Regions from separate parts of the Labrys methylaminiphilus subsp. lupini genome, predicted to be linked through region 1. Evidence: riboswitches for the same ligand, from Rfam matches in the RefSeq annotation. Region 1 holds a riboswitch; each other region holds the start of a gene.
The links. Region 1 has a riboswitch for cobalamin ahead of ACN6KF_RS11185 (aromatic ring-hydroxylating oxygenase subunit alpha). Riboswitches for the same ligand answer to the same signal wherever they lie in the genome.
Positions count from the first base shown of each region.

Region 1 (7,114 bases):
CGAAGGCCATCACCACCACGGCCGCGCCGTAGGCCCGCACCAGGCGGGCATGGTGAAGAAAGGCTTCCTCGCCTTCCTTCATGGAGATCGAATTGACCAGCGGTTTGCCCTGCACGCATTTCAGGCCAGCCTCGATGATTGAGAATTTCGAGGAATCGATCATAACCGGCACGCGGGCGATGTCCGGCTCGGCGGCGATCAGGTTGAGGAACTCGACCATGGCCTTTTCGGAATCGATCAGGCCCTCGTCCATGTTAATGTCGATGATCTGGGCGCCATTGGCGACCTGGTCGCGGGCGATGTCGAGTGCGGTAGCATAGTCGCCGGCGGTGATGAGCTTACGAAACTTGGCAGAGCCGGTGACGTTGGTGCGCTCGCCCACATTCACGAAGGGGATGGTCGCGTCGAGCGTGAAGGGCTCGAGCCCCGACAGCTTCATCTTGGGTTCGATCTCGGGAATCGGGCGCGGCGCATGCCGGCCGACCGCTTCGGCGATGGCGCGGATATGCTCCGGCGTCGAGCCGCAGCAGCCGCCGACGATATTGACCAGGCCGTCGCGGGCAAAGCCCTCGATCTGCGCCGCCATCGCTTCCGGGCTCTCGTCATACTGGCCGAATTCGTTGGGCAGGCCGGCATTGGGATAGGCGCAGACGAAGGTATCCGCGACCGTGGAGATCTCGTCGAGATGCGCCCGCATCGCATTGGCGCCGAGCGCGCAGTTGAGGCCGATGGTGAAGGGTCGGGCATGCCGCACCGAATGCCAGAACGCCGTCGGTGTCTGTCCGCTGAGGGTGCGGCCGGAGAGATCGGTGATGGTACCCGAGATCATCACGGGCAGGCGCACTTCCTTTTCGCCAAACACTTCCTCGCAGGCGAAGATGGCGGCCTTGGCGTTGAGCGTGTCGAAAATGGTCTCGATCAGGATGATGTCGGCGCCGCCGTCGATGAGGCCGCGGATCTGCTCGGCATAGGCAATCCGGAGGTCATCGAAGCTGACGGCGCGATAGCCGGGATTGTTGACGTCCGGCGAGATGGAGGCGGTGCGATTGGTTGGGCCAAGCGCGCCGGCGACGAAGCGCCGGCGCCCGTCCTGCTGCTCTGCCTTGATTGCGGCTCGGCGGGCGAGGCGCGCACCATCGCGATTGAGATCGTAGACCGCCTCCTGCATGCCGTAATCGGCCTGGGCGATGGAGGTGGAGGAGAAGGTGTTCGTCTCCAATATGTCGGCGCCGGCCATGGCATAGGCGTAATGAATCGCCTCGATCGCGGCAGGCTGGGTGAGGGTGAGAAGGTCGTTGTTGCCCTTGAGATGGCAGTCGCAGCCGACGAAGCGCTCACCCCGGAAATGGTCCTCCTCGAAGCCGAGCCCCTGGATCTGCGTGCCCATCGCGCCGTCCAGGATCAGGATGCGCTCGCGCGCGGCGGCGGTAAGGGCGGCGAGGATCTCCGCGCCCCGATCGGTTGGGGCAGGCGCGGCGAACAGGGCTTCGACCGGAGCGCTCATCACAAGCTCCTATAACGGAATTACGATATCAAGATATCCTTATATGATAGCGCTGAGAAAAGAGAGGTCAAGGTGAACTATCCCGGAAGCGCCGGTTTTCTGTCTGGGATTGCTGGGGGATGGTGGAGAAGGGAAGAGGCGGACGGAACATCCATAGGCGCTGGGTCAAGGCAGCGAGGCCTCAATTCTTTACCCTCCCCTGGAGGGGGAGGGTATTATTGCGCTTTTCGCCTTGATCCCGCGCCTATGGATGTGTCGTCCGCCCTCCAACTTCTGCTATATCTGGCTGGCTTAGGCATCTGCCCGCAAACGCCGCCGGCCTGGTCGCCGACCGACATGATCGCGCACCTCGTCGAGCAGGCTGCTCAGATGCGGCAGCAGCGGATTGTCCGGGATCGAGGCCTCGAGCAGCAGGACTTTCAGATCGACGGCTTCCCTGGCCAGGTCCGCACCGTCTTCGCGGCTGAGGATCCAGGCCAGCATCAAGGTGCGGGCTCGCTCTTCTGGCAGTGTCGGACCTTCGTCCCGAGAAGCCTCCAGGATGGAGTGCACGATGGCGGCGTCGACGTCGACGGTATTCTGCGCGGCAATCGTCATCTCAAGCCTCGATCTCGACACGGCCGAGCGGCCGGGTGCAGCAGGCCAGCACCAGGCCGGCGGCGATTTCCTCCTCGCGGATGCCGCCCTGGTGGGTCATGGCGGTCTCCCCCGACAGGCATTGTACCTTGCAGGTGCCGCACAGGCCCATTGTGCAACCGGTCGGAATGTTGAGGCCGGCGCCGCGGGCGAGCTGAAGAATGGTCTCGCGGCTGGAGGCCGGCACCTCGATGCCGGATCTGGTGAAGGCCACGCTGGCTTCGCCGGCAAGGGCTTCGTCCGCACCGATGTCCTCCATTGGAGTTTCGGCCGGCTGGAAGCTCTCTTCATGATAGCGGCGCATGTCGTAGCCATTGGCTTCGAGCATGTCCTTGACCGCTGCCATGAAAGGCGCGGGGCCGCAGCAGAACACTTCGCGCTCGCGAAAATCCGGTGCGATCAAGCGCAGGGCCGGAGCGTTGAGCCGACCCTGGAAGCCGGTCCAGGCTTCATGGGCCTCGGTCTCTTCCACGATCCAGGCGAGGCGCAGGCGCTGCATGCGTCCGGCCATGCGCTCCAACTCCTGGCGGAAGATGATCTCGCCCGGCCGGCGTGCGCAGTTGACGAAAGCGATATCGGTGGCGGCGCCGTGGTCTTCGGCAAAACGGGTCATCGACATCATCGGCGTGATGCCGGATCCGGCCGAGATGAAGAGGTATTTTTCCGCCGGATGACGAGAGAAGCTGAACTGGCCGAGCGGGCCGTAGGCCTTCAACCGCGTGCCGGGTTTGAGGTTGTCCAGCATCCAGCGCGTGCCGATGCTGGAGGCCTGCGCCTTGGCGGTGACGCTGATAGAAAGCGGGCGGGAAGGGCTCGACGACAGCGTATAAGTGCGCAGCACCGGCCCGGCCTCGGCCGGGATCTCCAGCGTGATGAACTGGCCGGGTTCGTAGCGGAACCAACCCTGTTCGGCGGCGCGGAAGGTGAAGGTCGCGACGTCGCGGCCCTCATGGATGATCGAAACGCATTCGAGCGCCTGGCTCTGATCGTTCCACGGCGGCGTTTCGTCGATATGCCTGAATTTTTGTGTAGCGATCGGCATGATGTCTGCCCTTGTATATGTCGGTTTCGCTAACACCCTCCCCTGGAGGGGGAGGGTCGACGCGAAGCGTCGGGGTGGGGTGATTTTCACCAGCTGCTGTGTTTCTCACCCCACCCCGTACTTCGTCCGCCCCTCCCCCTCCAGGGGAGGGTGAAAAGGTGCTAGGCCACGCTGCGCAGGCGGACGCCGTCGTTACCCAGCGCCGCTTCCATGGCGTTGCGATACCACTCGACGAACTGCATAACGCCGCCCTCGTGTTCGGGGGCGTAGGGTCCGGGCGTGTAGACGGGCGAAGAGACGCCGAGCTGGTTTTCCTCGACGATCTGGCGGTCCTGGTCGTTGGTCATCTGCCAGACATGGGTGAGTTCATCGAGATTATAGTCGACCCCTTCGACCGCATCCTTGTGCACCAGCCATTTGGTGGTGACCTGGGTTTCCTTCGGCCCGATCGGAAGCACGCGGAAGCTCACGGCATGGTCGCCCAACACGTGGTTCCAGGTGGTGGGATAGTGGAAGAGCAGGAGGGCGCCGATATTGCCTTCTTCGATCGTCGGGCTGAGGGGGCGTTGCACCGCCGGTTTGCCCGACATCGTATAGCTGGCGGCATTGCGCAGCAGCGGCATGCGGGCCATGCGGAACTGGCCGTCACCGGAAATGCTGAAGGTGCTGGGCAGGCCGGCTTCCTCGCAACGCCGCCAATGCTGGCCGATGAGCGGATCCTTGTCGGCACCCTGGATACCCGTCACCGTCGGGGCTTCTGGGAAGGTACGGCAAAGCTCGGGATGATTACCCGCGCAGTGGTAGCACTCGCGGTTGTTCTCCCACACCAGCTTCCAATTGCCCTTTTCGACGATGGTGCTCTCGAAGGCCACCTTGGTGTTTTTAAGGCCATGCGGTGCCAGATAGGGCATGGCGCCGGCGCGGAAGGTCTCGAAATCGGGTGCCTCCTTGGCAAGGCAGATCCAGATATAGCCGGCCACGCTCTCGCAATGCACGGGCTTCAGCCCATATTGCGCGGCGTCGAAGCCGGGGCCCATGTCGCGGGCGAACAGCAGGCGCCCGTCGAGCTCGTAGGTCCACTGATGATAGGGGCAGACCAGCTTGGCGACGCTGCCGCGCTCGGCCGCGCAGAGCCGTGATCCCCGGTGCCGGCAGGAATTGTGAAAGGCGCGGATGGCGCCGTCACCGGAGCGCAGGACGATCACCGGATAGTCGCCGACCTGGAGAGTGAAATAGCTGCCCGGCTTGCCGAGCTCGCAATCATGGCCCGAGAACAGCCATTCACGGTACCAGATGTTCTCCATATCCAGCCGGAAGTACTCCGGGTCTGTGTAGAATTTGCCCTCGAGCGTGGTGCCCGGTTGATGGGTCCGGAGGCGGCCCAGCATGTCCTGATGCGCTGTCATGTCAAAATCCCGCGTGACAACCAATGCGTTGACTTGGCAGCGGGATGGGAAAGCGGCTCGGCGATCCGCGCCGGTGAAAAGGCGCAGCCAAACCTCCTCCCGGAACGCCCACCGCGTCCGTCGGTTTTCTTCGTGGCTGGTTTCCGGGCTCAGGAGCGGCCTTCCGGCCCGATCGCGACGCCTTCCCAGGTCTTCCCGACCCAGTGGCACCTGCCGCGATCTTCTCCTCTACCGTTGCGGGGGCAGCGCCGGATTCAGACCGGCTTCCCAAATTCTCCAGTCCGCCTTGGGGGCGAACCGGCACCTCGAATGAGGATTAGAATACATCGAGTCGGCGCACCGACTAGAGGCGATGCGACGGATGATGGTGTGTTCAGGACATTGTCATCGAGAGCTTGAGGAAGGAAGGTCGGGAAGGAGACATTCAATGTCCATCATTCCCCGCATGGCGGGGGATGATGGAGCAACCTGTCCCACTCCTTTCGAGATGTTGGGATCTGAAATCTGGATGAGGGCCATGATTCCCCATCCCAGCTTTCCTCCGATTTGTTCCGAAGACCTCGAAAGCGTGCCTTCAATCCCAGCTCAGCGCGCCACCGTTCTGATATTCGATGACACGCGTCTCGAAGAAGTTCTTCTCCTTCTTCAGGTCCATCGCCTCGCTCATCCAGGGGAAGGGGTTCTCCACGTCCGGGAATACCGGCATGAGCCCGAGCTGGGCGCAGCGCCTGTTGGCGATGAAATGCATGTATTGTTCGCAGGACACCGCGTTGAGGCCGAGGAAGCCGCGCGGCATGGTGTCCCGGCCATAGGCGGCCTCCAGTTCAGCGGCTTCGCGGATCATCTGCTGGAGATCGGCTTGGAAGGTCAGCGTCCACAGATGCGGGTTCTCGATCTTGATCTGGTTGATCACGTCGATGCCGAAGTTCAGATGGATGCTCTCGTCGCGCAGGATGTACTGATACTGCTCGGCGATCCCCACCATCTTGTTGCGCCGGCCGAGCGAGAGGATCTGGGCAAAGCCGGTATAGAACCACATGCCCTCGAAGATGACGTAGAAGGCGACGAGATCGCGCAGGAAGGCCTGGTCAGCGTCCGGCGTGCCGGTCTTGAAATCGGGATCGTCGAGATGCTGGGTATGCTTGAGCGCCCAGGCCGCCTTGTCGGTGATCGAGGGTATCTCGCGATACATGTTGAAGAGTTCGCCCTCGTCGAGCCCGAGGCTCTCGACGATATATTGGAAGGTGTGGGTGTGCACCGCCTCCTCGAAAGCTTGGCGCAGCAAATATTGCCGGCATTCGGGGTTGGTGAGGTGGCGGTAGATCGCCAGGACGATATTGTTGGCGACCAGGCTCTCGGAGGCGGCGAAGAAGCCGAGATTGCGCTTGAGCATGCGCCGCTCGTCCTGTGTCAGGCCGTCCTTGGACTTCCACAGCGCGATGTCCGCCTGCATCGATACCTCGGTCGGCATCCAATGGTTGTTGCAGCCGGCGAGATATTTCTCCCAGGCCCATTTGTATTTGAGCGGCAGGAGCTGGTTTACGTCGGCGCGGGCATTGATCATCCGTTTCTCGTCGACCGTGACACGGCCGCCCTTGCGGTCGATCGCGCCGAGGCCGGTCGCATCCGCCGTGCTCTGTGGCAGGGGAAGCTGGGTTGCGGGCGAGGTGGGTTCGGACCAGTCGAGCATCGTCATCGTTTTCTTATCCTCAGAGCGTTTTCCAGAAAGGTTGATAGACTTTTCGCTTAAGAAAACGCGTCAAAACAAAGAGTTGGAGAGCAAGGCGCGAAAGGGAAAAATCGCACCTCGTTCTCGGCTCACTGGCACGCTTCGCAGTCGGGGTCGTGGATGGAGCAGGCCTTGCCCCACGCTTGCGACTGCAGTGTTTCCGGCTGAGTCTCGATCAGGATCGGCGCGGCCGCTTGCGGCACCGTGGCAGAGACGGCGTTGAGCTTGCCGTCGGTGCCCTTCAGCGTCGATTTCTCGACATGGGTGGCCGACTGCGAGCGCAGGTAATAGGTCGTCTTCAGGCCACGCTTCCAGGCCAGGCGGTAGAGCGTATCGAGCTTCTTGCCGGAGGGATTGGCGATATAGAGGTTGAGCGACTGGGCCTGGTCGATCCACTTCTGCCGGCGCGCCGCGGCTTCGATCAGCCAGGCGGTGTCGATCTCGAAAGCGGTGGCGTAAAGCGCTTTCAGCTCTTCGGGGATGCGATCGATCTGGCCGAGAGAGCCGTCGAAATATTTGAGATCGGAGATCATGACCTCGTCCCACAAGCCCCGTGCCTTGAGATCGTGGACCAGGGCCGAGGTCACCACTGTGAAATCGCCCGACATGTTCGATTTCACGAAGAGGTTCTGATAGGCCGGCTCGATTGACTGGGACACGCCGCAGATGTTGGAGATCGTCGCCGTCGGTGCGATCGCCATGGTGTTGGAATTGCGCATGCCGACGGTCTTCACCCGCTCGCGCAGGGCGTCCCAGGGCAGGGTCGTGCCGGTGTCGAAGGCCGCGTTGTCGCGCGT
Region 1 covers NZ_JBMDIH010000001.1:2,367,358-2,374,471, reverse strand. The annotation lists gene metH (methionine synthase) at 1-1,504, opposite strand, end outside; gene ACN6KF_RS11195 (hypothetical protein) at 1,796-2,101, opposite strand; gene ACN6KF_RS11190 (FAD-binding oxidoreductase) at 2,103-3,182, opposite strand; gene ACN6KF_RS11185 (aromatic ring-hydroxylating oxygenase subunit alpha) at 3,344-4,588, opposite strand; cobalamin riboswitch at 4,706-4,911, opposite strand; gene ACN6KF_RS11180 (ribonucleotide-diphosphate reductase subunit beta) at 5,163-6,278, opposite strand; gene ACN6KF_RS11175 (ribonucleoside-diphosphate reductase subunit alpha) at 6,407-7,114, opposite strand, start outside.

Region 2 (7,114 bases), 2.7 Mb from region 1:
GGGCGGCCACCGTTTCGGCGATGGTCTGGGCATTGGCGCCGGGATAGGTGGCGTTGATCACCACGGTCGGTGGGGCGATCTGCGGGAACTGCGCGATCGGCAGTCCGACATAGGAGACGAGCCCGATCACCACCGTGACGATCGAAACGACGGCGGCAAAGATCGGGCGGTCGACGAAGAAATGGCCGAATTTCATGAGCTGCGCTCCCGATCAGTTCGGGTCGGGAACGAGCGTCTCAGGCACGTCCAGCTTGGTGGGTTGCGGCACGACCTCGCCGCCCGGGCGGGCGCGCATCTGGCCATTGATCAGCACCTGGTCCTCGGGCTTGAGGCCCGACTTGATCACGCGGAAGCTGCCGAATTTCGGGCCCAGTTCTACCGGGCGGATATTGGCGATCTTGTCGGTGCCGACCACGATGACATAGCGCCCTTGTGCCGACTGGCCCACCGCCACATCGGGCACGACCAACGCCTCATAGGGTTCGCCGATGGTGATGCGAACGCGCCCGAACAGGCCGGAGGTGAGGAAGCCGTCGGCATTGGCGATCTTGGCACGCGCCGTGACGGTGCCGGTCTGGGCGTCGACCTGCGGTGCGAGATAGTCGAGCGTGCCCTTGTGGGAGAAGGTCTTCTCGTCCGACAGGCCGATCTCGGCCGTCAGCGCGGGCTCGGTGCCACCAGCATCCATCTTGTGCTTGGAGGCCCGCTGATAGGCAAGGTAGCTCGCCTCGTCGAAGTCGAAGTAGAAATAGATCGGGTCGACAGCGACGATCGACACCAGGGGCGAGGTCGAGTTGGCTACCACCAGATTGCCGCGCGATACCAGCTGACGGGCGATCCTGCCCGAGATCGGTGCGGCGATGGTGGCATAGTTGAGGTCGAGCTTGGCCGTTGCCAGTGCCGCGTTGGCCGAATCGATCGAGGCCGCCGCTTCCTGATAGGCCTGGAGGTTGGCCTGGTAGGTGGCATCGGTAACGTTGCCGGTCTTCCTCAACGCCTCGGCACGCGCCAGATTGGCCTTGGTCAGGTCGATCCTGGTCTGCGTGATCTTCACCTGGGCGGCCGCCTGGTCGACCGCGGCCTGGAACGGGCGCGGATCGATCGAGAACAACACGTCGCCCTCCTTCACGAGGGACCCTTCCACGAAGCTCGACTTGTCGAGATAGCCGGTGACACGCGAGGTGATGTTCACCTGCGGCCAGGCCTGGAAACGACCGGTGAACTCGACCGATTCTGTGATCTTGCGACTGACCGGATTGGCCACCGTCACCGGCATGGCCGGCATTTGCTGGGCGAGCGCGGTGCCCACCCCCTCGAGGGCCGCCAAAGCCAGTACGCCGGCGGCCAGCCGACCTATTTTGCGACGCAACCTCGACATGAACATCCTCGCAAGCAAGCACCTCAGCCAAACCGCCCGCATGGCTAATGGCCTTGTCGCGGGCACTGGAGCTGGCGTCTGAAAATCCTGCAGGATTTCCCAGCCTGCACCCATCAGGGCAGGTTCGGAGATCCTGTTCAGCGCTCGGCCGGCCGGAATCGGGGCAGAATCGCCGTGTGGGCCTTATAGTATGATAATTCTTACCGCTTTGATCCAATCAAGATCGGCGCCCTGCAACCGTGAGTTGGGACTTGATGCAAATCCGCAACAGGCCCGCCGCTTCTCGCGCCAGTACTTGACGCCGGCGGACCCACATTCCGGCCATTTACAAGCCAAGCGCATCAATCCCTTCCCGAAAGGGGCGGGGTTTGACCCTGTCCTGGGAGCAGCATCGGGCCTGAGCCAAGCTCGCCCGCAAAAAGGTCAGGGTGTCGTCCCCTCGCGCCCGATGCTCTCATAGCGAAAGCCGTGCCGCTTCATGTCGTCGAGCCGGTAGATGTTGCGCAGGTCGACGATCACCGGCCGCGTGAGCAGGCTTTTGACCCGTTCGAGGTCAAGCGCCCGAAACTCGTCCCATTCGGTGACGATCACGGCAACATCGGCCCCGTCGAGGCAATCATAGGCGCTGGAGCGATAATCGACATCGCTGAGGGTCTTGTGCGCCTCCTCCATCGCCTGGGGATCGTAGGCGCGCACCCGGGCGCCCTTGTCCTGCAGGGCGAGCACGATCGGGACCGAGGGGCTGTCGCGCATGTCGTCGGTGTTCGGCTTGAAGGCGAGGCCGAGCAGGGCCACCGTCTTGCCGGCGATGTTGCCGTCGAGGGCCGCGATGACGCGGCGTGCCATCGCCGCCTTGCGGGCATCGTTGACGCCGACCACCGCTTCGACGATGCGCAAGGGCACGCCATGTTCCTGGCCGGTGCGCAGCAGCGCCAGCGTATCCTTGGGAAAGCACGAGCCACCGAACCCCGGACCCGCATGCAGGAATTTGGAGCCGATGCGGTTGTCGAGGCCGATGCCGCGCGCCACTTCCTGCACATTGGCGCCGGCCTTCTCGCACAGATCGGCGATTTCGTTGATGAAGGTGACCTTGGTCGCCAGGAAGGCGTTGGCGGCATATTTGATCAGTTCGGAGGTGCGTCGATCCGTGAACAGCAACGGCCCCTGGTTGAGATGGAGCGGGCGATAGACCTCGGCCATCGCCTCCTTGGCCCGCTCTTCCTCCGTGCCGACTACGATGCGGTCCGGACGCTTGAAATCCTCGATCGCCGCGCCCTCGCGCAGGAATTCAGGGTTCGACACCACGCTGACATCGGCATCCTGACGGACTTCGCGTATCAGCCTCTCGACTTCGTCGCCGGTGCCGACCGGTACGGTCGACTTGGTAACCACCACGGTGAAGCCTTCGACCGCCGCCGCGATCTCCCGCACCGCGCCATAGACATAGGATAGATCCGCATGCCCGTCGCCGCGGCGCGAGGGTGTGCCGACGGCCAGGAACACCACGGCGGCATCGCGGACGGCGGGCGCAAGCTCGGTGGTGAAGGACAGGCGCTTCTCACGCACATTGCGGGCCACCAGATCCTCGAGGCCCGGCTCGTAGATCGGCATGCGGCCGGCCAGCAGGCCCTCGATCTTGGCCGGATCCTTGTCGACGCAGGTGACGACATGGCCGAAATCGGCGAGGCAGGCCCCCGTCACCAGGCCGACATAACCCGTACCGATCATTGCAACGCGCATGACATCAATCCTGTTTGGACGACCAATCCGTCAGACGCGTGTCTACAAAAGGCCCGGCGACATGCCAATGACGAAAAAAGAGAGGAACTCCGTTGGAGAGCCCTGCTCAACGCCTCTATGCCCCCAACCGCAGCGACCAGCCCCGGCCGGATGGCCTGAGATCGGCTGTCGCCAACGGGGCGGCATCGATACGCCAGAAGGAACGAGCCTCGGCCCCGAGGGCGCGAACGACCGCGGCGCGCAACACCGAAGCGTGGGTAACGGCGAGCGTATACCCCTCGAACCGCCTGCCATCGAGCCAGGCGCCGACCCGCGCAATCAGGGTTGCAACACTCTCTCCGCCATGCGGGCAGGCATCCGGATCGGTCAGCCATGCCCGGAGCGCCTCGGGTTCGGCGGCCGCTACCGCGTCCAGGGCAAGCCCTGCCCAGCGGCCATGATCGCATTCGCGCAGGGCTTCATCGACCTCAGGATCATGGCCGAGGGCCTGCGCGGTCTGGCGAGCCCTGAGCGCCGGGCTGCTCAGGATGCGGGCCGGCCTGCCGAAATGCCCTTCCAGCTTCCGCGCCGCAGCCAGCCCTCTTGCATCGAGCGCCTCATCGAGGGGAAAACCCGCTGCGCGCACCGCAGGCGTAGCCCCATGGCATAGCAGGATCAGGCGTGGTGTCATGACGGCAGTTCCCAAGACTTAGAGTGCATGATTCGACCGAACCAATCGGATCATGCTCCCTAAGTTTTTGTTTCAACGCATGGTATCGTCCAAAAAGTCGCGCAACTTATGCTCTAAGTCGCTTCCGGAATATTGACATGTTCGTGACTTGGGCTCTTATGGAAGGGCTTTGCCAAGGGTGGGAAGCCGGTGTGAATCCGGCACGGTCGCGCCACTGTGAACGGCGGCGCTTGGGCGCTGTCCGGAAGTCAGACCTCTTCCAAGGCAGCATGACTCGTAGCGGGACGCGTAATCCCAAGGAGCTTTTCATGACCACCGCAACTCTGGCACCCGTCGCCCAGCAGCCGATCGCCATCCCGGTCCGCGAGATCTTGCCCTGGGCGCTCTTTACCGTGCTCCTGGCCGTACTCGCCATTTATTTCGTCGGCGCCGAGCAAGGCGCGACCTCGCTGATTCCCGGCGTCTACATCCACGAATTCGTGCACGACGCTCGCCATCTGCTCGGCTTCCCCTGCCACTAGGGCGCATAGGCAAACGACATGGTTAGATCGCTTTTGATCCGGGGGATGCTGATAGGCATCCTGGCCGGACTGTTGGCGTCTGGCTTCGCCTGGGTCTTCGGTGAACCACAGGTCGATGCCGCTATCGCCTATGAGGAAAGCCACGCGGTCGCCGCCGCGCCGGCGCCATCCGCAACGCCGGCAACCTCCCAGTCGGCCGCAGCACATGAACATGAGGAAGACCCGGTCAGCCGGCCGGTGCAGTCCAGCTACGGCCTCATGACCGGCATGGTCGTCTATGGCGCAGCCCTCGGCGGCATCTTCGCTTTGGTCTTCGCCTTCGCGCAGGGACGGATCGGCACGCTCAGCCCGCGCGCGACAGCAGGCCTGATCGCCATCGCCGGCTTCGCTGCAATCAAGCTGGTGGCGGAGATCAAATATCCGAGTAACCCGCCGGCCGTTGGCAATCCCGACACGATCGGCCTGCGGACCGCCTTCTATTTCGGCATGATCCTGCTCTCCCTGGTGACGATGGCGGCCGCCCTGGGCACGGCGAACCGGCTCGCCGCCAGCCTCGGCCGCTGGAACGCCAACCTGGTGGGGGCTGCCGCCTATCTGGTGGTGATGGTGGTCGCCATGCAGATTCTGCCGGCCGTCAACGACATCCCGGCGGATTTCTCGGCCACGGTGCTATGGAAGTTCCGCGTTGCCTCGCTCGGCATCCATGCCGTGCTATGGGCAACGCTCGGGATCGCCTTCGGCGTTGCAGCACAGAAGCTGCTGCAAACCTCCGCCAGCCGCTGAAAAAGGCCAACCGACCGCGTCAAACGTCGCATTTTTACAACACCGGCCCGGTTTTGGGCCGGTTTTCAAAATTTCTTTCATTTCGCACTTGCGAAATGAACGCATCAGGATCACTTTACGGACGTGGTGGATGCGCGTTTGCGCTCCCCCACTGCCCTCCTTGGGCGTTTCCTCCCTAAGACTTGGGCCGCCATTCGGCGGCCTCTTTCTTTTTCGGGTCAGCAGACCCCATATTTCAAAATCTGCAGCGGCATTCCGCCTCAATTAACCCCAGAGCAAAGCGCGTTCAGGTATGAACGCTTGTTTGCTCTCACTGTTTGGTTCCAAGCCAGTCCTTTGGATCGGCTGGAGCGTCCTTGCGATTTGACATGCTTCACTCAAATTACAAAACGCTCTTGCGTCCAAGCTCATGCTTGCCCATTTGTGTTCACCCTCGCATAGTGTGTCATTATGGATCTGGACTCGCCCTTGTTTGATCGCATCCGGGTGCGCCCAAGGGCCGAAGAGGTCCAGCCGGCGAGCGTACAGCTATGCGAACATGCCGGCTGCCGAAACGCCGGTGAATTTCGCGCGCCCAAGGGGCGCAACCGCGAAGGCCAGTTCTGGCATTTCTGCCTGGGGCACGTTCGCGAATACAACAAGACCTACAATTATTTCGCAGGCCTGCCGGACGACTCGGTGAGCGCCTATCAGCGCGATGCCGCCACAGGCCATCGCCCGACCTGGACGATGGGCGTCAATCCCTGGGCCAAGAAGCGCGGCGAAGGGCCGCAACCTGGCCCGGAGATCCATGACGGCTTCGGCTTCTTCGAGGGCGAGCACGGCTTCGGACGCACGCAGAGTGCGCCGGAACCGGAAAGGCGACGCCTGAAATTGCTGGAACGCAAGGCCCTCGAAGCGCTCGATCTGCCGGAAACGGCCAGCGGCCCCGAGATCAAGGCACGCTACAAAACATTGGTCAAACGCCTCCATCCCGATGCCAATGGCGGGGACCGATCCAGCGAAGATAAATTGCGCGGGATCATCCAGGCCTATAATACGCTGCGTAGCGCTGGGCTCTGCTGAGCGCCCGCACCACCGGCGAGACTTCCAGGTTTGGAGCGCGTTCCAATCCCGGGGATCCCCGCCCGACCTCGAGCAAAGCGCGTTTAGACGGAAACGCCTTTTTGCTCTAGCTCTTTGGTTCGACGCGTCTTTGCGATTCTTGGTGATTCCACCAAATCACAAAACGCTATGGAGACGACGCGGAATTTTCCATGCCCGCCTGGCGAGACTGGGAAATTCGGTGGGGCCAGTACCGCCGGCCCGCTGGAACTGATTGTCGGCTGCGCCGTCCTGGCGCCAGCCAAGGAAGGCATAATGACTGACGCAACGACACCGGCCAATCTGCCGGACATCATGGTTTCGGCCAAAAAGCTGTTTGGTTTCGACACGGATCTCGAAGTACCGGCCTATTCCCAGTCCTCCGACCACGTTCCGGACCTCGATACCGATTATCTTTTCGACAAGCCGACGACCCTGGCGATTCTGGCGGGCTTTGCCCATAATCGCCGCGTGATGGTGACGGGCTATCACGGCACCGGCAAGTCGACCCATATCGAGCAGGTCGCCGCCCGGCTCAATTGGCCTTGCGTTCGCATCAACCTCGACAGCCACGTCTCGCGTATCGACCTCGTCGGCAAGGACGCCATCGTTCTCAAAGACGGCAAGCAGGTCACCGAATTCCGCGACGGCATGTTGCCCTGGGCCCTGCAGAACAACATCGCCCTGGTGTTTGACGAATATGATGCCGGCCGCCCCGACGTGATGTTCGTGATCCAGCGCGTGCTGGAAATCTCCGGCAAGCTCACTTTGCTCGACCAGAAGCGCGTGATTCGCCCTCATCCGGCCTTCCGCCTGTTCGCCACCACCAATACGGTGGGCCTCGGCGACACGTCCGGTCTCTATCACGGCACCCAGCAGATCAACCAGGGCCAGATGGACCGCTGGTCGATCGTCACCACGCTGAACTATCTGCCGCAT
Region 2 covers NZ_JBMDIH010000001.1:5,105,435-5,112,548, reverse strand. The annotation lists gene ACN6KF_RS24010 (efflux RND transporter permease subunit) at 1-196, opposite strand, end outside; gene ACN6KF_RS24005 (efflux RND transporter periplasmic adaptor subunit) at 212-1,378, opposite strand; gene ACN6KF_RS24000 (UDP-glucose dehydrogenase family protein) at 1,802-3,118, opposite strand; gene ACN6KF_RS23995 (histidine phosphatase family protein) at 3,234-3,788, opposite strand; cobalamin riboswitch at 3,921-4,066, shown strand; gene ACN6KF_RS23990 (CbtB domain-containing protein) at 4,097-4,309, shown strand; gene ACN6KF_RS23985 (CbtA family protein) at 4,328-5,092, shown strand; gene ACN6KF_RS23980 (J domain-containing protein) at 5,561-6,157, shown strand; gene cobS (cobaltochelatase subunit CobS) at 6,452-7,114, shown strand, end outside.
Region 2: another riboswitch for cobalamin. It lies ahead of ACN6KF_RS23990 (CbtB domain-containing protein); the one in region 1 lies ahead of ACN6KF_RS11185 (aromatic ring-hydroxylating oxygenase subunit alpha).

Region 3 (7,114 bases), 1.3 Mb from region 1:
GACCTCGCCGACGATGGTGCCGAAGGATTCATGGATGGCGATGCCGCGCCCCTGGCCCTTGGGCAGCGGCTTGCCCCAATCGCTCTTCTGAGCCAGCCTATCGAGCACGGCGAGAAAATCAGGCTTGCCCTCGAGGAGCTTGCGCCTGAAGCGATACGGATCCTGGCCGGCGGCCAGCGCGAGTTCGTCGATGAAGCTCTCCAGGGCGAAGGCATTCTGCGACGAGCTGACCGAACGCCAGAACATCACCGGCACATGGGTGTTCTTGAGGATGCAGTCGACCTGGGCCGCGCCGGAGCGGTAGGGCATGTTGGCAAGGCCCTCGACCGCGGAAGGTTCGACCCCGTTCTCCACCTTGCCCCAGCCGAGCGAACGCTGGATGGAACCCACGGCTGTGCGGACATGGATTGCGGCCGGCAGGCCGTCGTCACCGAGGGACGCCTGGAAGCGGATGGCGGCCTGCGGGCGATAGCGGTCGTGGCGCATGTCCTCCTCGCGCGTCCACACCAGCTTCACCGGCTTGCCCACCGCCTTCGACACCGTCACGGCCTGCACCAGTTCGTCGTTGACGGCGCGCCGGCCGAAGCCGCCGCCGAGGAAGCAATTGTGAATCTCCACCTCGGAGGGCGCGACACCGGCCGCCTTGGCGGCGAGCTGGAGCGCCATGTCGGGATTCTGCGTGCCCATCCAGACCTCGACCTTGCCGTCATGGACATGGGCGGTGCAGTTGAGCGGTTCCATCGGCGCATGGGCCAGATGCGGCGCCTGGTAGAGGGCGTCGACACGCTTGCCGCGAGCGAGGGCGGCGTCGACATCGCCTTCCTTGCGCGCCGTGACGGCGGGGCCGTCGAGGGCTGCGACATAGTCGGCATCGAAACCCTTGCTGTCCGTATCGGCGGCCGAGCCTTCTTCCCATATCACGGGCAAGGCGAGTGCCGCTTCCTTGGCGCGCCAGAACCGGTCGGCCACCACGGCGAGGCCGCCCTCGATCGGCACCACCGCCAGGATGCCGCGGCGCCCCTTGATGGCGGCTTCGTCATGGGATTTCACGCGGCCGCCGAAGACGGGACAGGTCACCACGGCGGCATAGACCATGTCAGGCAGGCGGATATCGATGCCGAATTGCGCCGCCCCCGTCAGCTTGGGCGGCGTATCCAGACGCGCCAGCGGCTTGCCGATCAGCGTGAACTGTTCGGGCGTCTTGATGGCCGGCTCCCTCGTCAGCGTGACCTTGGCAGCCTCGCCGGCCAGCTCGCCAAAGCGCAGGCTGCGATTGCTGGCCTGATGCAGCACCTTGCCGGCATCGACGCTGCAGCTTTCGGCCGCCACCTGCCAGCGCGAGGCAGCAGCCTGCACCAGCCTTTCGCGGGCATTGGCGCCGGCTGCCTGCAGGAATTCGCGCGAGCGGCGCACGGCGCCCGAACCGCCGGTACCCATGCGCTTGTAGACGGTGTTCTCGCGCAAATTCCGGTTGGCCGAGGCGTATTCGGGCTTCACCTTGGCCCAGTCGCAACCGAGTTCCTCGGCGACGATCATCGGCAGGGCCGTGAAGATGCCTTCGCCCATTTCCGATTGCGCCACGCGGATGATCACGGTGTCGTCGGGCTCGATCAGGATCCAGGCATTGATCTCGCCGTCGGTGGAAGCACCGCCCCAGGGTTGGTCGGCGATATCAAGGGCCTGTGATGCAGCGGGGATGAACCCGCCGATCATCAGGCCGCCGGCGGCAGAGAAGCCGATGGCGAGAAAGCTGCGCCGGCTCAGCGCGGTGGACGTGCGGTCGATCGCGTTCATGGCCTCATCCCTTCATCAGTTCGGCGGCGCGATGGATGGCGGCGCGAATGCGCGGATAGGTGCCGCAACGGCAGATATTGGTGATGCCGTTGTCGATATCCGCGTCGGTGGGGGTGGGCGTATCCTTCAGGAAGGCGACGGCGGCCATGATCTGGCCCGACTGGCAATAGCCGCATTGCGGCACGTCCTCGGCGAGCCAGGCCTGCTGGACCGGATGCTTGCCGTCCGCCGACAGGCCTTCGATCGTGGTGATGGTGGCGCCGTCGACGTCACCGATCTGGGTCTGGCAGGAACGGATGGCGGCGCCGTTCACATGGACGGTGCAAGCGCCGCATTGGGCGATGCCGCAGCCGAACTTGGTGCCGGTGAGGCCGAGTTCATCGCGCAGGACCCAGAGCAGAGGGGTCTCGGGCTCGATGTCGAGCCGGTGGACGGTCGAATTGACGGTGATGGCAACCATGGGCAGGCCTTCCAGCGGCTGATGCCGGGCAGAAGTGCCGGGCCCATCGGCGTCGGCCTTCTGGTGGGCGATTGCGGGAAGGCAGAATTGTGGCGGCAATCATGGCGGCGGGGTGACGGGTAACGCAGACGTGAGAGTTTGTGCAGTCTGGAAACGGTCGAGAAATGTGGCCGCCAGTTGCGAAGGGGCCCCCGGCCTATTGCTTGAACCAGATCCGGCTATAGCCGAGCGCGTCGCCGGCGATGGCGACGAGGACGCCGACCGAGACGAGGATGAGGCCGATCATGAAGGTGCGCACGATGCGGCGATAGACTGGCGCCTCCAGTGATTTGACCGAGAGCATGCCGGCCAGCGCCCAGACTTGGAAGATGATGCCGCCCCCGATGAGAAAGACGGCGGCCAGGTCTTCCGGGATCCAGGTTCCTGGCTGCGATGCCCAGTTGTTGAGAAAGCCCAGCGAGAAGGCGAGCACGACGCCGATGGCCGTCACCGAACCGCCACGGAAGATGACGTCGATCTTCTGCGGCTCGGATGACGGTATCGGCGGCAGCTTCTCTTCGGGCATGGCAACCTCGTCGGTGTGGCGACGTCGCCGCCCTTTATGCCGGATTTTGCGCGTGCTTTGGAAGCGGGAACATTGACAAGCCCGTCCGCACACCCCTTATGTCAGCCACGATCGGTCTCTCGTTATGAGAGAAGAGGGAATGCGGTGCGGATGAAGAGCGGCCAGTCGATGGCTGCCTTGGATGCCAAAGCCGCGGCTGCCCCCGCAACTGTAAGCGGCGAGCGCCCCGCCTCGAGGCCACTGGGTAACCGGGAAGGCGGCGGGGGGCGATGAGCTGCGAGCCAGGAGACCTGCCGTTCGCAACCTTGTCACCGGTCCGGGCGGGGCGCCTCGGAGGCCGGTTCCGTTTTCCCGGACGATCGTCGGCCTCGCCGTCGGTCCCGCGCCCTCCATCCGCTTCGGCGGCGATGAACAGGGCCGATGCCACAAACACCTCTTCCAGTTCGGCTGCTCGTCTGCGTGACCTGCAGGCGCGAGGGCGACGATCCCGACGCGCCGCGCCAGGGGGCACGGCTGCGCGATGCGCTCGCCGGCATGCTGCCTGAAGGCGTCGAGTTGCAGCCGGTCGAATGTCTGGGCAATTGCAAGCGTTCCTGCACGGTGGCGCTCACGGCCGAAGGTACCTGGACCTATGTCTTCGGTGATCTCAGTGCCGAGAGCGGCCCCGACGTCCTCACCGGCGTCAGCCTGCTGGCCCATTCCACCGACGGCCTGATGCCCTGGCGCGGCCGTCCTGAAGTCTTCAAGCGCAGCATGATCGCGCGCATCCCACCCATGCCAACACTCAAGGACGCCGCCGAATGAACGCGCACACCAAAGTTCCCTGCACCATCGTCACCGGCTTTCTCGGAGCCGGCAAGACAACGCTGATCCGCAATCTGCTGGCCACCGCCAATGGCCGCAGGCTGGCGCTGATCGTCAACGAGTTCGGCGATGTCGGCGTCGACGGCGATATCCTGAAGTCCTGCGGCATCGAGAGCTGCCCGGAAGACGCCATCGTCGAACTCGCCAATGGCTGCATCTGCTGCACCGTGGCGGATGATTTCGTGCCGGCGCTGGAAATGTTGCTGTCGCGCCCCAACCCGCCCGAGCATATCGTGATCGAGACCTCTGGCCTCGCTCTGCCCAAGCCGCTGGTCAAGGCCTTCAACTGGCCGGCGATCCGTTCGCGTGTCACCGTCGACGGCGTCATCGCCGTGGTCGACGGCGCCGCGGTTGCGGCCGGACGCTTTGCCGATGATCCGGAAGAGCTCAAGCGCCAGGCCGAGGGCGACGCCTCCCTCGACCACGACAATCCGCTCGAGGAGGTCTATGAGGACCAGCTCCTCTGCGCCGACCTCGTCGTGCTCAACAAGGCCGATCTCCTTTCCGCCGGCGAAGCCGACAGCGTGGAGAAGGACATCGAGAAGACGGTGCCGCGCGCCGTCAAGGTGGTGCGCACCTCCGAGGGCCGCATCGATGCCGCCGTGCTGCTCGGCCTCGGGGCCGCGGCCGAGAACGATCTGGAGGCGCGTCCCTCCCACCACGACCACGAGGCCGAGCACGACCACGACGACTTCGATACCTTCATCGTCGACCTGCCCGCCATTCTCGATGCCGATGCCCTGGTGGACAAGCTGAAGGCGGCGGCCGAGGAACATGATATCCTGCGCATCAAGGGCTTCGTCGCTGTCGACGGCAAGCCGATGCGCCTCTTGGTCCAGGGCGTCGGCGCCCGTTTCTCGCAGCATTTCGACCGCGCCTGGGCGCCGGAGGAAACCCGTTCGAGCCGCCTCGTCATCATCGGCGAGAAGGGTATCGACCAGGCCGGCATCCGCAAGACGCTGGAGGGCTGATGCATCTGCTGCCGGCCGATACGCGTTCGCTCGACGCCAGCGAGGCCGCCATCGATCTGGGTCAGGCACCCGGCGCGATCGTGTTCGCCTCGCTGACCGATAGCGACCTCGCTCTGGCGGCCGCTTCCGGCCTTGACGATTTGCGCCTGGCGCCGTTGCAGAAGCTGCGCCATCCGATGTCTGTTGACCTCTATATCGAGAAGACTGCTCGCCATGCCAGGGTGATCGTGGTGCGCCTGCTCGGCGGACTCGATTATTGGCGCTATGGCGCGGAGGAACTGGCCGCGACGGCACGCAACAATGGCATTGCGCTCGCCTTGATTCCCGGTGACGACAGGCCCGATGGACGCCTGTCCCAGCTCTCCACCGTGCCCCAGGATGCCCTGGACCGGCTCGCGCATTACTGGCGTGAAGGCGGCCCGCAAAATGCCCATGCGTCGCTGCTTTATGCCGCAAGGCTGGGCGGTTTCGATTTCGGCGAGCCGGAAGCACCGGTCGCCGTGCTGAAATATGGGGTGTTCCTTGGAGCGCAGGCGTCCTCGCCTCGACCCTCCCCATCGAGGAGAGGGTATGGGCGCGCTGTCATCCTCTTCTATCGCTCCATCCTGCTCTCAGCCGACACTGCTCCCATCGAGGCCTTGACGCTGGCCCTCGGTGCCGAGGGCCTCGCCGTATCCGCCCTCTATGTCGGTTCGCTCAAGGATGGGGAAACGGCGGCATGGGTGCGCCGGCAGCTTGAGGACCTTCAGCCCCGGGTGATCCTCAATGCCACTGCCTTCTCGGCCCTGGCCGACGACGGTGCTTCGCCGCTGGACGTGGCCGGCTGCCCCGTCCTGCAGGTGATCACCTCCTCCTCGGCGCAGGAGGCCTGGGAAGCCTCGACCCGCGGGCTGTCGGCCAGCGACCTTGCCATGCATGTCGCCTTGCCGGAACTCGATGGCCGCCTTTCGGCTGGCGTGATCTCCTTCAAGGCCGAACGCGAGGAGGGCACCTTCAGCCGTCTCGCCCATGCTCCCCATCACGAGCGCATCGCCGCCGTGGCCGCCAAGGCCGCCGCCTGGGCCCGTCTCGCCGCCAAGGCGCGGACGGAGCGCAGGCTCGGCCTGATCCTCTCGAACTATCCGGGTGCAGACGGCCGTCTCGCCCATGCCGTTGGCCTCGATGCGCCCGCCTCGGCCCTGGCGATCCTGGAGCGGCTTCGCGACGAGGGGTATGTAGTTGGTGATCTGCCACAAAGCGGTGCCGATCTGCTGGAGCGGTTGGGCCGATCTCTTCCTGGGATTGTAAGCCTCGAGCCTGCCCTCGGAAACACGGCCGATAAGAGCACGCCGGAAGCCTCCGACCCCAGGGAGCTTTCCCTCCCGCTCGCGGTTTACCGGAGCTGGCTCGACACCCTTCCCGTTACCCTCCGGGACAAGCTCGCGGCCCAGTGGGGCGATCCATCAACCGATCCGCTTTGCCTCGACGGCGCCTTCCGCTTTGCGGGCCATCTCTGCGGCCATGTCGCGGTGGCAGTGCAGCCCGATCGCGGCTCGGCCCTTGACCGCAAGGGCGACCACCATTCGCCCGATCTGCCGCCGCGCCATGCCTATCTCGCCTTCTATCTGTGGTTGCGCCAGGTTTTCGGCATCGACGCGATGATCCATCTCGGCACGCATGGCACGCTGGAATGGCTGCCAGGCAAGGCGGCGGCCCTATCTGCCCAGTGCTTTCCGGAACTGGCTGCAGGGTCCGTGCCGGTGCTCTATCCCTTCATCGTCAACAATCCCGGCGAGGCGGCACAGGCCAAGCGCAGGCTCGGCGCCGTCACCATCGGCCATCTCACCCCGCCCTTGCGGGAGGCTGGCCTTTCCGGCGGGGCCATCGAGGTCGAGCGCCTGATCGACGAATATGCCAGCGCCGATGGCCTCGACCAGCGCCGCATGGCCTATCTCAGGCGCGAGATCCTCGAGCGAGCCGTCGAAACAGGCCTGAGCGCCGAATGCGGCATCGCTCCCGGCCTCGACGAGGACGAGACGCTGGCGCGCCTCGATGCCTTCCTGTGCGACGTCAAGGAATTGCAGATCCGCGACGGGCTGCATGTCTTCGGGCGTCGGCCGGAGGAGAGCGCCCACCTCCTCGATGTCCTGGCTGCCTCCTGCGGCGAGGAGGAGCGTCCGGTTTTGGCCGCTCGGCTCGACAGTTGCGGTGACAGCGAAATGGCAAGCCTTCTCGCCGGCCTCGACGGATTTTTCGTGCGGCCCGGCCCCGCCGGGGCGCCGACGCGCGGGCGCGCCGACGTGCTGCCGACCGGACGTAACCTCACCACAACAGACCCACGGGCGGTTCCGACCCGTGCCGCCTACGCGATTGGATCGCGTGCGGCGGATGCCTTGATCCAGCGCTATCTGCAGGATCACGGCGATTATCCCAAACGTATCGTGCTCGACCTTTGGGGCTCGGCGACCATGCGCACCGGTG
Region 3 covers NZ_JBMDIH010000001.1:3,643,030-3,650,143, reverse strand. The annotation lists gene ACN6KF_RS17255 (xanthine dehydrogenase family protein molybdopterin-binding subunit) at 1-1,794, opposite strand, end outside; gene ACN6KF_RS17250 ((2Fe-2S)-binding protein) at 1,799-2,254, opposite strand; gene ACN6KF_RS17245 (hypothetical protein) at 2,451-2,819, opposite strand; cobalamin riboswitch at 2,915-3,131, shown strand; gene ACN6KF_RS17240 (DUF1636 family protein) at 3,240-3,623, shown strand; gene cobW (cobalamin biosynthesis protein CobW) at 3,620-4,654, shown strand; gene cobN (cobaltochelatase subunit CobN) at 4,654-7,114, shown strand, end outside.
Region 3: another riboswitch for cobalamin. It lies ahead of ACN6KF_RS17240 (DUF1636 family protein); the one in region 1 lies ahead of ACN6KF_RS11185 (aromatic ring-hydroxylating oxygenase subunit alpha).

Region 4 (7,114 bases), 470 kb from region 1:
GTTTTCTCGCCCCACTGCAGAGGGAAGAAAAGACGGGCTCCCGCGTTCCCGGGAACGCTCTCCGCCTGCGGTCCTTCGAGACTGATCTCGATCATATGGTTCCTGCCGGACAGCCATGCAAGGCGACCGGTCGCGGAGGCCTCACTTGCGGCAGCAGATGATGAAGCGCTGGTAGAGATGGGTACGCAGCCGGTTGCGCAGATCGGCCTGGCGCCTTTGGGCAGCGGCAATCGGCCGATGCGAAGAGATCACGATATCCCTGAAACCGGCCTGCTCCAGGAACGGAAGGAGATCGGCGCTCCGTAGCCCCCTACCGAAAGGCAGCCTCTCCATGATGCGGGCATGGCGCTCGCTCATCGCGCCGTCATAATAGGGATCGGCACCGCCGAGGCGGTCGATCAGGGCGATGAGCTTGGACGCCATCCGGCCGACCCTGGTGGGCCTGGCCCAATCCCCGTCGAAGAATAGCAATCTGCCGCCCGGCTTCAGCACGCGATACCAATCGGCAAAGGCCTTCTGCGGCTCGGTCAGTGTCCAGACCAGATGCCGGCAGACGACCGCGTCATAGGCGCCTTCCGGTTCCATGGTGTTCTCGGCGTCGCCGAGCCGGAAGCGCAGGCGCTGCCGGCCGGCATGCTTGCGACGGGCCACCGCCAACATGGCCTCGGAGAAATCCAGGGCCGTGACCTCGTGGCCGAGCGCCAGCAGCAGCTTGGTGATCTCGCCCGTCCCACAAGCCAGATCGAGGATCCGGCGCGGTTCGGTACCGAGATGATCGCGGATCGCCGCGGCCCAGGCCTCGAATTCCGGCCCTTCGGGAATATGATGCCCGAAGGCGCGGTCGAAGGTTTCCGAACGCCTCGACCAATAATCACGGATCTCTTCCTTGAGATCGAAATTCGCTGAACTGGCGCCCGTCATCCGTCGACCCTCCTCATCTGTCGGTTGAGCCCGCGTCATGACGCAGCCGCGACCCAGCCCGGCCGCGGTACTGGAAGATCCGGATGCCGATAGCGGATGAAACAACCACCGGTACCGTCGTGGACAACCTCAGCGGCGACACCGAAGACCGACTGGATGCGCGAAGCCGTCAGCACCTCGGACGGAGGACCGATCGCCTCGATCCGCCCCGCCTGCATCAGCGCGACCCGATCGCAGAACATCGCCGCATGATTGAGATCATGCAGGGCCGCCACGACAGTGAGGTTCTGGCGATGAACCAGATGCAGCAGGCCGATCTGGTGGCCGATATCGAGATGATTGGTGGGCTCGTCGAGAAGCAGGATTTCGGGCTGTTGCGCCAAGGCGCGGGCGATGTGGAGGCGCTGGCGCTCGCCGCCCGAGAGCGTATGCCACAGGCGAGCGGCAAGGCTGGTCATGGCAACCTCCTCCAGTGCGAGGTCGACAATGGCATCGTCCTTGCCAGACCAGGGCATGAAGGCACCCAGATGCGGCGTCCGCCCGAGCTCCACGGCCTGGCGGGCGGTAATGCGATCGGCCGTCTCGGCCTGTTGCTCGACCAGAGCGATCCGGCGCGCGATTTCGCGGCGAGCCAAGGCGTGGAGTGGCTGGTCCGACAGCAACACCTCGCCGCCCTGCGGGCGGCGGATACCGGCCAGCAGGGACATCAGGCTGGTCTTGCCCGAGCCGTTCGGGCCGATGATGCCGAGCAACTCGCCCGGACGAACCTCCAGCGATACACCCTGCAGGATCGAGGCCCCGCCCGCCGACCAGGACAGATTGCGTGCCGACAGGCTCATGCCGTCGCCTTTCTCTGGCTGAGGATGAGAGCGAAGGCCGGCGCGCCGACAAGGGCCGTGATCACCCCGATCGGCAGGACCTGGCCGGGGATGATGATCCGGGACAGAATGTCCGCGACGATCATGAAGACGGCGCCGATCAGGGCGCTGGCCGGCAGCAATCGCCCATGGCGCACGCCCACCACCATCCGCGCGGCGTGCGGAATCACCAGACCGACGAAGCCGATCGATCCGACGATGCTGACCATCACCGCCGTCATCATCGCCGCGACGCCGACGAGCACGACATAAGCGCGCCGGACGGAAATGCCGAGGGATGCCGCCGATTCCGTGCCGAAGGTGAAGGCATCAAGCGCGCGAGCGTGCCAGAGGCAGACCAGCAGCCCCACGGCCGTGATCGGCAGGGCCAGCCAGACATCCGGCCAGCGCACGCCCGAAAGATTGCCCAGCAGCCAGAACATGATGCCCCGCGCCTGTTCGGCATTGGCCGCCTTGGTGACGATGAAGGAGGTCAGGGCATTGAAAAGCTGAGACCCCGCCACGCCTGCGAGGATCACCGCGCCGGTTCCGCGCCCCGATCGCATCGCCAGCAAGGCGACGAAACCGAAGGCCACCAGCGCACCGAGAAAGGCGCCGGCCGGCAGGCTCAAAAATCCCGCGCCGAGGCCGAGAATGGCGACCCCGACCGCCCCCGTCGATGCCCCGGCCGAGATGCCGAGCACATAGGGATCGGCCAACACATTGCGCAGCAGCGACTGCAGCACGACACCCGACAGCGCCAGGGCCGCGCCGCAGCAGGCCGCGACGACGGCGCGGCTCAGCCTGTAGTTCCACACGATGCCTTCATCGATGCGATCGAGAATGTAGCCGGCGCCCCACAGGCGGTTGGCCGCCGTCTTGGCCACCACCTCCATCGGGATGGCCGTCTCGCCGATGGCGGCGCCCAGCCAGAGCGCCAACACCAGCACGGCCAGCGCCAGCATGCCGATTGCCAGCAATCGCGTGACAGCGCGGTTCATCTCAACGCTTCAGGCCGAAACGCTGGATGGCATCGGCGAGCATCTCGATGCCGTCGACGACGCGCACGCTCGGCTGCATGGCCTGGACGTCCATTTCCACGACATGGCCCTGCTTGACGGCCGGCATCAGGCTCGCCACCGGATCGGTCTTGAGGAAATTAAGCTTCACGGCGATGTCGTCGGCGGGATAGCGGCGACGGTCCATCCTCCCGGCGACGATGATGGTGGGATCGGCCTTGGCGACGGTCTCCCAACCGACGCTCGGCCATTCCTCCTCGCTTTCCACGATGTTCCGGACAGCCAGGACGGACATGATGTAGCCTGGGACGCTGTTCTTGCCGGCCATATAGGGATCGACATCGACCTTGGCGCTCGAAAACCAGAAGGCAGCCGAGACCTTGCCATCGCCGGCGGCGATCTTGCGGCGGGCGGCTTCCTCGCGTGCCTTCAGGTCCGCGATGACCTTCGAACCGCGCTCCTGCACGTCGAAGATCTCGGCGAGTTCCCTGATCTCCTGATAGACCAGATCCATGGTGAAAAGGGTGCCGCGCGTGCCGTCGCCACCGCTGGAATTGTCCTTGCCGACGCAATCGGCGGGCGAAACATAGGTCGGGATACCCAGTTCCTCGAACTGCTCGGGCTTGCCGACGATGCCACTGGGGCCGACATGCCACTGGAACTGGGCGGTCACGAGGTCGGGTTTCTTGGCGATCACGCTTTCGAAGCTCGGATCATTGTCGGCCAGGCGCGGAATCTTGGCGTTGGCCTCTTCATAGCCCGGCAGAACCGGGCCGAACCAGACGGCCGTCCCCACCACCTTGTCGGCAAGACCGAGAAGGTAGAGAACCTCCGTACCGCTCTGACCGACGGAGACAGTGCGCCGCGGGGCATGGTCGAAGGTGACGCTGCGTCCGCAATTGGTGATCTTGAGCGGATATTTGGTCGCCTGGGCGGCGGCTGGATCGATGCTCAGCGTCAGGCTGAAGCCGGCCGCAAGCATGACGGCGAAGCTCGACCAGCGGGCCTTGCTCCAGCGGGCCCTTGTCTTGGGAAAAGTCATGACGTTCTCTCGGTTCGCGATAGGAAGATGGCGCTGTTCGGCGCAGGGCCGAAAACGGGAAACGTCCTCAGGCCAGGCTGTGGCAGAGGGTCTGATGGCGCGAAGCGGAGGGAACAGGTGGGCGACGGCCCGAGATGGCGGGAAGAAACGTCACATTGTCTCCTGTTCCGGGCATCCCCGCCCGTGACATGGGATTGATCGAGATGACGGCAGGTTTCCTGGCTCGCGGATATCGGCCTTGCCTCTGCCTTCCCATGGGGTCACCCACAGTGGCATGGCGCTTTTGGCGCCACGAGGATGCTCGGCAATCCGCCTACAGTTGCGGGGGCAGCCACGGCATGGGCTTCGAGAAAGCCGGACCGTGTTCCCTATTACTCCCATCGGGCTCGCACCCGACGGGAACCGTCAGTGCCACAGTTACCGGGGTGTCCCGATCGCGGTCAAGCGAATATGCAAAGCGGGTGGCGGACGATGGCGAGCCCTGTTTTCCCGCCCCAGCGCGCGCCTTCCCTCACCTGGAGCAAAACGCTTTAGGCCCGACAGGCCAGGAACCCCTGTTCGATCACGTCTTTCGGCAGATTACGCCCGATGAACACCAGACGGCTCCTGCGCTCCTCTTCTGGCTTCCAGGGGCGCTGATGATCGCCCTCGATCAGCATATGCACACCCTGCACCACGAAGCGCTGGGGATCGCCGTCGAAGGCGATGATGCCTTTCAGCCGCAGCATGTCGGTGCCGAATTGCTGCACGATCGTGTTCAGCCAGGGCATGAACTTGCCAGGGTCGAGCGATTCCCGGGCGACGAGGGCGAAGCTGCCGACATGGTCGTCATGCTCATGGTCATGGAATCCTGCAAGAAAATCGGGTTCGGCTTCCAGGATGCGGTCGAGGTCGAAGGCACCGCGATCCAGCACCTTGTCGAGCGCGATATCGCAGCGGCGTGTCTCGTGGAGGGTAGCGGTGGGATTGATGCGACGGATCCGCTTCACCACCCGTTCGAGTTCCTCGGTCGTGACCAGATCGGTCTTGTTGAGGAGGATGGTATCGGCGAAGGCAAGCTGCTCCTGGGCCTCATGCGCTGTCTCGATTTCGCCGAGCAGGTGCTTGGCGTCGACCACTGTGACGATCGAATCGAGCCTGGTCTTGGCGCGCACATCGTCGTCGACGAAGAAAGTCTGGGCGACCGGCGCGGGATCGGCCAGCCCGGTCGTCTCGATCAGGATGGCATCAAAGCGGTCACGTCGGCGCATCAGGCCCTCGATGATGCGGATGAGATCGCCGCGCACCGTGCAGCAAATGCAACCATTGTTCATCTCGAAGATCTCCTCGTCGGTATCGACGACGAGATCATTGTCGATGCCGACTTCGCCGAACTCGTTGACGATGACAGCATATTTCCTGCCGTGGCTCTCGGTCAGGATGCGGTTGAGAAGCGTGGTCTTGCCTGCTCCGAGATAGCCAGTGAGGACGGTGACGGGTGTCTGCGGCGCGGGCTGCATGATGTCGGAATTCCTTGATCCGTTGCAGGCGCCTGGGAGCATGTCGATACCACGGGCGCCAGAATGGGCTTCATTTATATGAAACGTTATAACATAACTATCTTTATCTCGGTAGACCGTCAACGGTGTTGCGGGTGTAACCCGCATTCTGGCCGAGGGGCACATTGCCGGCATTCGCGACCGCGACCGTTCCACCGCAATTGCCTGTCAGCGTGGGAAATCGGCGTGGGAGATTTTCGAATCATGGCCCCTGTCGGGTAAGTGTCCATGATGTCCCTGGAATGGAATCAGGCTCCAAAGGTGCATCCTGCAGGCATGACCCGCTCTTCTCCTCAAGATCCTCTCTCCGTCCTCAACGCCATATTCGGCTACAGCGCCTTTCGCGGCCAGCAGGAGGCGGTGGTGCGGCATGTCACCGAAGGCGGCGATGCCGTGGTGCTGTTCCCGACCGGAGCCGGCAAGTCGCTGTGCTACCAGATCCCGGCTTTATGCCGACGCGGCGTCGGCATTGTGGTCTCGCCGCTGATCGCACTGATGCGCGACCAGGTCGAGGCGCTCAAGCAGGCTGGCGTGCGCGCGGCGGCGCTCAATTCCTCGCTGTCGCGCGAGGAAGCCTACAAGGTCCGCCGCTCCCTGATGGACGGCAAGCTCGACCTGCTCTACGTCGCCCCCGAGCGTGTGGCGACACAGGGTTTCCAGTCGCTGATCGCCGATGCCGACATCGCGCTCTTCGCCATCGACGAGGCCCATTGCGTCAGCCAATGGGGCCACGACTTCCGGCCCGAATATCGCGAACTCGGCGGCCTCGCCGCTTCCTTCCCCGGCGTGCCCCGCATCGCCCTCACTGCCACGGCCGACCCGGTCACTCGCGCCGACATCATCGAGCGGCTCGGTCTCAACGAGGCCGAGGTCTTCGCCACCAGCTTCGACCGGCCCAACATCAGCTACGCCATCGTCGAGCGTGACAACGCCCGCCGGCAATTGCTGGCCTTCCTGGCTGCGCACAAGGGCAATAGCGGTATCGTCTACTGCCTATCGCGCGCCAAGGTCGAGGAAACGGCGCAATGGCTGAACGAGCAGGGTATCCGCGCCCTGCCCTATCATGCCGGCCTGGAAGTGGCTGTTCGCAGCGCCAACCAGGACGCCTTCCTGGAGGAGGAAGATCTCTGCCTGGTCGCTACGGTTGCCTTCGGCATGGGCATCGACAAGCCTGATGTACGCTATGTCGCCCATCTCGATATCCCGGCCTCGGTGGAAGCCTATTACCAGGAGACGGGCCGCGCAGGGCGCGATGGCCTACCCTCGGATGCCTGGATGAGCTACGGCATGGCCGATGTGGTACAGCGCCGCCGCATGATCCAAGAGGGCAATGCGCCGGAGACGGTGAAGCGGGTCGAACTCGGCAAGCTCAACGCCCTGCTCGGCATCTGCGAAACCGCCGAATGCCGGCGCAAGGCCATCCTCGCTCATTTCGGCGAGACCCATCCCGGCCGTTGCGGCAATTGCGATACCTGCCTTTCGCCGGTCGAGAGCTGGGACGGCACCGATGCCGCGGTCAAGGCGATGGCCGCGATCTACCGCACCGGTCAGATGTTCGGCGCCGCCCATATCATCGACGTGCTCACCGGCAAGGTCACGGAGAAAGTCCAGCGCTTCGGCCACGACAACCAGCCCGTCTTCGGGGCCGGCAAGGACATCGAGGCGCGTACCTGGCAATCTGTGCTGCGCCAGCTCACCGCCGCCGGCCTCGTCAATGTCAATCATGAGGCTCATGGC
Region 4 covers NZ_JBMDIH010000001.1:2,841,799-2,848,912, forward strand. The annotation lists gene ACN6KF_RS13345 (class I SAM-dependent methyltransferase) at 142-921, opposite strand; gene ACN6KF_RS13350 (ABC transporter ATP-binding protein) at 957-1,760, opposite strand; gene ACN6KF_RS13355 (FecCD family ABC transporter permease) at 1,757-2,779, opposite strand; gene ACN6KF_RS13360 (ABC transporter substrate-binding protein) at 2,781-3,839, opposite strand; cobalamin riboswitch at 4,031-4,261, opposite strand; gene ACN6KF_RS13365 (CobW family GTP-binding protein) at 4,370-5,338, opposite strand; gene recQ (DNA helicase RecQ) at 5,609-7,114, shown strand, end outside.
Region 4: another riboswitch for cobalamin. It lies ahead of ACN6KF_RS13360 (ABC transporter substrate-binding protein); the one in region 1 lies ahead of ACN6KF_RS11185 (aromatic ring-hydroxylating oxygenase subunit alpha).